DNA from 2 places in the Cellulomonas pasadenensis genome. Region 2 is predicted to be linked to the other one. Evidence: riboswitches for the same ligand, from Rfam matches in the RefSeq annotation. Region 2 holds a riboswitch; the other holds the start of a gene.
What was found. A riboswitch is a leader RNA that binds a small molecule or an ion and turns the genes downstream of it on or off. The one in region 2 is predicted to bind S-adenosylmethionine.
Positions count from the first base shown of each region.

Region 1: it holds a riboswitch for S-adenosylmethionine, as region 2 does, so the genes downstream of both, AB6N23_RS12265 (methylenetetrahydrofolate reductase) here and AB6N23_RS03875 (hypothetical protein) in region 2, are expected to answer to the same signal.

Region 1 covers NZ_JBFTEP010000083.1:190-3,765, reverse strand. The annotation lists gene metE (5-methyltetrahydropteroyltriglutamate--homocysteine S-methyltransferase) at 1-1,139, opposite strand, end outside; gene AB6N23_RS12265 (methylenetetrahydrofolate reductase) at 1,136-2,206, opposite strand; SAM riboswitch class I at 2,298-2,405, opposite strand; gene AB6N23_RS12260 (hypothetical protein) at 2,563-2,784, opposite strand; gene AB6N23_RS12255 (DNA-3-methyladenine glycosylase I) at 2,916-3,533, opposite strand.
Region 2 covers NZ_JBFTEP010000015.1:16,169-19,744, forward strand. The annotation lists gene AB6N23_RS03870 (hemerythrin domain-containing protein) at 1-213, shown strand, start outside; gene AB6N23_RS03875 (hypothetical protein) at 278-1,105, opposite strand; SAM riboswitch class IV at 1,122-1,235, opposite strand; gene AB6N23_RS03880 (DUF6318 family protein) at 1,376-1,942, shown strand; gene AB6N23_RS03885 (hypothetical protein) at 1,939-2,829, shown strand; gene AB6N23_RS03890 (UvrD-helicase domain-containing protein) at 2,921-3,576, opposite strand, start outside.

The sequences.
Region 1 (3,576 bases), on a different contig from region 2:
CGCACCTTCTCGTCGGCGAACGCGAGCCACGAGGCGAGCGTGCGGTCGAGCGCCGGCTCGTCCTCGACGGTGTGCGGGACGTGGAACAGCGACGTCGACGTGCCCACCGTGACGGCGCGCGCGGCGAGCGTCTCCAGCTGCTCGAGCACGGCGAGCTTCGCGTCGAGGTCGGCGCGCCAGATGTTGTGGCCGTCGACGACGCCGCCGACGACGACCTTCGTCGACAGGCCGGGGGCGACGACGGTGGGCGCCTCGCCGCGCACGAGGTCGAGCGCGACGCCGTCGACGTCGGTCGCCGCGAGCACCGGCAGCGCCGGTCCGAGGTCGCCGTAGGGGGCGGCCACCAGGATCGCGGGGCGCTCCGGGCGCGCGAGCTCGGTCGCGAGCGCGCGGTAGGCACGGGTGGTCGCCTCGTACAGCGTCTCGGCGGGCACGCCGATCGAGTCCGACACGAGCGCCGGCTCGTCCAGCTGCACCCACGTCGCGCCCGCGGCGGCGAGCTCGGTGAGCAGGCGCGCGTACACGGGCAGCAGGTCGTCGAGGCGGTCCAGCGGGTGGAAGCCGGCGGGCGCGTCCTCGGTCGGCTTGGCCAGCGCGAGGAAGGTGACGGGGCCGACGACGACCGGGCGGGTGAGCACGCCGTCCGCGAGGGCCTCGGCGAACTCCGTCACCGGGCGGTCGCTCGCGTAGCGGAACGTGGTGCCCGGGCCGATCTCCGGCACGAGGTAGTGGTAGTTCGTGTCGAACCACTTCGTCATCTCGAGCGGCAGGTCGTCGCCGCGGCCGCGCGCGACCGTGGAGTAGCCGGCCAGGTCGAGCCGGCCGTCCGCGTCCTGCAGGTCGGCGAAGCGCTCCGGCACGGCGCCGACGAGCGCGGCGGCGTCGAGCACGTGGTCGTAGAACGAGAACGCGCTCGGGATCGCCGGGGCGTCGGTCGCGAGGCCGAGCTCGGCCAGGCGCGTGCGGGTGCGGCGGCGCAGGTCGGCGGCGACGGCCTCGACGTCGTCGGCGGACGTGCGGCCGGCCCAGAACGCCTCGAGCGCCTTCTTGAGCTCGCGGCGCGGCCCGATGCGGGGGTAGCCGAGGACGGAGCCGGCGGGGAACGCCGGGGCGGCGGTCGTGGGGACGGTGTCGCTCATGACGGGATACCTCGGGGTGTCGTGGTGGGCACGGCGGCGGGGTCGCCGACGGGCTCGGTGGACGTCGTGGGTGCGGTGCGGCCGCCGCGCAGGTCGGCGCCCTCGAGCAGGTCGAGGGCGGCCTCGTGCCGGTTGAACGTGTAGACGTGCACGCCGGGCGCGCCGCCGTCGAGCACGCAGTTGACCAGGTCGACGCTCGCGCGGATGCCCCGCCGGTGCCGCTCGACGGGGTCGTCGACGGAGCCGAGCAGGTCGAGCAGCGACCGCGGCACGGGCACGCCCGTGAGCTCCTGCACGCGCAGCAGCCGCGCCGGGTCGGTGGTCGGGATGATGCCGGGCACGATCGGGATGCTGACGCCGGCGCGGCGGGCCTCGGCGACCAGGCCGAGGTACGCCTCGGCGTCGAAGAAGACCTGCGTGATCGCGAAGTCGGCGCCCGCCTGCTGCTTGGCGAGCAGCGCCTGCACGTCCTGCTCGCGCGTGCCGCCAGTCGCGTGGTTGCCGCGCGGGAACGCCGCCACCGCGACGGACAGCGGACGCACTCGCGCGCGGACCGCCTGGGCCGGGCTGCCGGCGCAGCGCCGGCGCTCGATCTCGCGCAGCAGCTCGACGAGCCCGGCGGCCGTGTCGACGCCGTCCGGGTGCGGCTGCCAGTCCGCCTGGCCCGCCGGCGGGTCGCCGCGCAGGGCGAGGAAGGAGCGCACGCCCTCGTCGAGGAACTCCTCGACGATCGTGGCGACCTCCGCGCGGGACGTCCCGACGCACGTCAGGTGCGCGATCGGGTTCAGGCTCGTCTCGCGCAGCAGCCGCGTGACCAGGGCGCGCGTGGTCTGGCGGGTGCGCCCCGAGGCGCCGTAGGTGACGGAGACGAAGTCGGGCTCCGCCGCCTCGAGCTCGCGCACCGTGCCCCACAGTCGCGGCGCGGCGTCGAGGTCGCGCGGCGGGAACAGCTCGAACGACACCGTCGGGCGGTCCAGCGCGGCGGCCGGCGCGCCGTGCCGGCGTGCGGGGCGCGTCGGCACCTCGACCGTCACGGCGGGCGCACGGGTGTCGGTCACGGCGGTCATCGCCCGGTCCCGGCGCGGCGTCCGGGACGGGGCAGGTCGCCGCCGGCGGGCGGCGCGCCGCCGTCCGAGGGGTCGGCGACGTGGGTGAGCACGCTCATCGTCACTCCATCGTTCCTGGCGGAAGCACCCACACCCTCGACGAGGAGGGGGGTTGCTGCGGCGTCGCTGAGCCAGGTCTCTCGGCCGCTCTGGATGGTCGGGGTGAGCGTAGCGAGCGTGCCCGGATGGCGGACAGGGGCGCCCGGTGAGTGAGACGCGCGGTCCCGTGCAGCGGTCAGGACGCAGCGATCAGTGCGCGCGGCGACCAGGGCCGCGTCGCGGACACCGCCGTGCGTGCCGGGCGGGTGTGCAGCGCCTCAGCGCTCGCGGCGGTGCAGCGACTGCGAGGGCTGCTGCTCGCGGGACCGGCGCTGGCGCGGCACGCCGAACCACGCGCTCGGCGAGCCCGCCGGCACGGACAGCAGGCCGTCCTGGACCGCGGCGAGAACGCTCGGGTCGGGGGCGGCGGAGGACTCCCAGGCGTCCTGGGCGGCACGCACGGCGTCGTGCCGTCCGTCGCCGTCGCGCTGCTCCACCATGCGCGGCACCTTAGTGCGGCCCCGGGTGCTGGACAGGTGTCCGGACCGCGTGTCACCCCAGCGGAGCATCCGGGAGACGCGGAGCCGTCCGTTCCGTCCGGCGCTGACCGGTTCGCCCGCACCGGTGTGCGTCAGGGTCGTGACACGACCGGGCACGTGGCGAGGTGGTCGTCGACGACGCCGCACGCCTGCATCGCCGCGTACGCCGTGGTGGGGCCGACGAACCGGAAGCCGAGGCCCCGCAGCTCGCGGGCCAGGGCCGCCGACTCCGCGGTGCGGCCCGGCACGTCGGCCCACGTCGCGGGGCGCTCGCGCGGCCCGTCCGGGGCGTGCGACCAGAGGACCTCGTCGACCGTGCGGCCGGCCTCGTGCAGCGCGAGCAGCGCGCGGGCGTTCGCGATCGTCGCCTCGATCTTGGCGCGGTTGCGCACGATCGACGCGTCCGCGAGGAGGCGCGCGACGTCGTCGTCGCCGAACCGCGCGACCACCTCCGGGTCGAACCCTGCGAACGCGGTACGGAACGCGGGCCGCTTGCGCAGGATCGTGATCCACGCGAGGCCCGACTGGAACGCCTCGAGCGCGAGGCGCTCGAACAGGGCGTGCTCGTCGTGCACCGGCACGCCCCACTCGTCGTCGTGGTACGCGGCGTAGAGGGGGTCGCCGTCACCGAAGCAGCGGCCGGCGACGAGGGGGAGGGTGTCGCCCGCGGGCGGCACGGCGGGGTCGGGGGGCTCGGGCGTCTCGGTCATGCGGCGAGTCTGGTCGCCACCGGCGACATCGCGGCGCGCGCGG
Region 2 (3,576 bases):
ACGCGGGACCACAGCGTCCTCGCGCAGCTGCTCGGCGCGCTGCAGACGGCGGTGGACGCCGGGTCCCGCGGCGACGACCTGCACCGCCACCTCGACGGCATCGAGGCGATCATGGAGACGCACTTCCGGTACGAGGAGAAGCGCCTGCTCGAGCCGCTGTCGCGGTTGGGGACCGACCGGTCGCCGCGAGAGGTCCTGGGACCGCTGGGCTGAGGCGGGCCTGCGGGGGTGTGCAGCGTTCGTCGCGCCCGGCGTGACGAACGCTGCACGGGTGCCGTCAGAGCGGCGGGAGGACGACCTCGTAGCCCGCGCGCTGCAGCGCCTCCACGTGGTCGGTGCCACCCTCGTACGAGCCGGGCAGGTCGCCGGGGCGCATCTGCGCGTCCGGGTCGGCCCCGAAGATCTGCGTCCAGCCGCCGCCCTCGCCGTGCTGCGCCACCACGACGACGTGCGCGACCGGGCCGCCGCGCGTCCGCATCGGCGGGTCGAGCCGGTACAGCGACGCGGTGTGCGGACGCACCGCCACGAGCGTCGGGTCGAGCGGCAGCGCCCGCTCCAGGACGGCGTACCGAGTGCCCGTCGGCCGGACGACGCCCTCCACGCACGGCGTCGCGGCGCCGTCCGTGGCGACGCTCCTGTACCGCGACCCCACGCGTACGACGCCGCCGTCGTGCAGGCGGACCGTCGGGTCGGCGCTGCGCGCGTGCTCCTCGAACGGCGCGATGTCGTGCACCCACCAGCGCGCGGGGGCGCCGTCGTGCCGGGTCGCGAGGACGACGCCGGGGCGGCCGGTGAGCGAGGGCGGCGTCGGGCTGCCGGTGGTGCCAGTGCCGGCGGAGTCGCCGGTGTCCTCGGTGCTCCTGGTGCCGGCGGTGGTCGCGGTGCTGTCAGTGCTGTCGGTGCGGTCCGGGCGGTCGGCGCTGTCGCTGGGGTCCGGACCGTCGGCGGCGACGTCGCGCTCGACGCCCGTGACGCGGTAGGTCTCGCCGGCCGCCGACACCGCGACCCGCACGCGCGATGACGCCGGCACGTGCCCCCGCTCCTCGGCGACGCAGCCGAGACGGGGCGTGCCCAGCGGTGCGTCGATGTCGAACGGTGCAGCCATGGGTCCTCCTGAGAGGGTCGAGCGTCTTCCCGCACCGGGCGGCGCGGGCGGATCTTCCTCCGGGGGCACCGAGCGCTCCGCGCGGTTGCCAGTCGGCCGGCCGGAGGGCTTGAGGCCGAGCTTCGTGATCGGTGGTGACTGTAGCCGGGCGCACCGACACCGCCCGGCCGGCCCTCCGCCGCCGCCATCCACAGGGTGGGCGCGGGTGGCGTCGACAAAGGCGGGAACCGGTACTTTCCGGGCATGCGATGGCGTGGGCGGGGTGCGGCCGTGACCGCGACGGTGCTCGTGGGTCTCGTGGCGGCGGGCTGCACGGGGGACGCGACGCCGACGGGGCCGACGGCTGCGGAGACTCGGTCGAGCACGGCAACTCCGACGCCGTCGGCGTCCCTTCCCGCGCAGCCGGTGTTCCCGACGCTGCCGGCAGATGCCGGCGCGCCATCGGTCCAAGGGGCAGCAGCCTTCGCGATGCACGCGATGCGCCTCTACACATACACGCGCAACACGGCGGACGTCTCCGAGTGGCAAGCCCTGTCTGGCCCGGAATGCGGCTTCTGCGGCGCCGTGGAGGAGATGGTCGGCGTCGTCGGTGCCAGCGGACGCACCCTTCGAGGAGCGGATGTCGAGGTGCACTCCACGTCGCCGACGGAGATCAGTCCCGGCTCCACCTACTCCGTGACCATGGAGGTCACCGAGAGCGAGTCGATCGAGTACGACGGCGACCAGCCTGTTGCGCGCAATCCCAGCACTCGGTCGACCCTCTACGTGCTGCTGCAGTGGGACCAGGCGTGGCACGTGCTGGAGGTCGACGTGCTCGAGTCAGAGACGGTCGCGTGACGCACGTGCTGCGCGTCGGGGCAGCGGTCCTTGTTGGCGTCGTCATCACGACGACCGCGCTTCCCGGGGGAAGCGGTGGAATTGCCACGGCGGCCCATGCCAGCCACGGCGCCATCGAGATGGGCGCTTACTACGGCGAGCAAGAGCGCCTGAAGCACGAGCGGACCAAGGGCAGTCCGGAGTACGACCTCGTCGACTACCGGCGCGCGGTCGCCTGCCGGGAGGCCGCCGGTATGTGGGTCATCGCGAACGACGACGGCGCGTGCGGTGCCGGCGCCGACACCGCGGTGCCCGCCGAGTGCGGCGAGGACAGCGTGCTGCTGTCGCTGTGGCGGCGGGCGCGACCGTCCCCGGACGCCGCATGGGGTGCGTGGCAGCGGGTCGACTTCGGCGGGTGCGGGGCCGACATCCTGCCCGTGCTCTCCGCCGAGGACTTCCGGCGGCTGCCCATCCCCGCACCGGTGCTCAACGTGCAACCTGCTGCGGACTGGGTGCTCGTCAACAAGGAGACGATCGTCTACACCGACCCGTCTCCGGTGACGCTGACGACGGATCTCCTCGGCTATGAGGTGACCGTCGAGGCGACGCCGACCCGGTTCACGTACGACTTCGGCGACGGCGGACGTCCCCTCGTCACCACCGACCCCGGCGCCCCCTACCCGGCGTTCGAGACGTTCCACGTCTACCGATCCCTCGGCACCCGCACCATCACCCTCAGCACCGAGTGGTCCGGCCGCTACCAGGTCGCCGGCTCACCGGTCTGGCGCGACGTCGACGGCACCGCCCAGACCACCGCCACCAGCGCCCCGTTCGAGGTCGTCGAGCGCACCAGCAAGCTCGTCGCCGAGCTCTGCACCGCCATCCCCACGCCCGCCGACTGCCGCTGACCCACCGCCCACACCCCGACGTGCAGCGTTGTGGTCACCAGGTGTCCACAACGCTGCACACCGGTCCAGGCGTGCCGGGGCGCGCCCCACGTCAGACCGACGCCACCCACAGGCCGTCGCGGGCGCGGGTCATGGCGACGTACATCTCGCGCAGGCGGTACTCGCGGCGCTCGCGCTCGACCTCGTCGAGCTGCTCGGGCTTCTGCGTGAACCACGACGCGCGCACGTCGACGACCAGCACGTGCTTGAACTCCAGGCCCTTGGCGCGCTTGATCGTGCCGACCTTGACGGCGTCGACGGGCACGCCGTCGTAGCGCTCGAGGTTCACCACGGGGACGCCCGCGGCCTTCAGCGCCTCCGTCGCCTCCTCGACGCCGCGGCGCGACAGGGACAGCACGCCGACGTCGCCGTACCCGGTGCCGACCTGCCGCACGGCCTCCTGGACGCGCGCGACCATGCGGCGGGACCGGTCGGCGGGGTTCGAGCACCGCACGTACACGGGCTTGGCGCCGCGGCGCGGGACCTGGGTCGGGCGGTCGCCGCGGGCGGTGACGCCCTCGATGTCGGCGAACTCGTCGTCGGCGACCAGCATCGACGCGAACTGCAGGATCTCCGCGGTGTTGCGGTAGTTGACGTCGAGCACGGTGCCGCGGCCGGCCACGGACACGCCCGCCTCGGCCAGCGTGAAGCCGCCCGGGTAGATCGTCTGCTGGCCGTCGCCGACGAGGGTGAGCCCGTCGGGGGCGT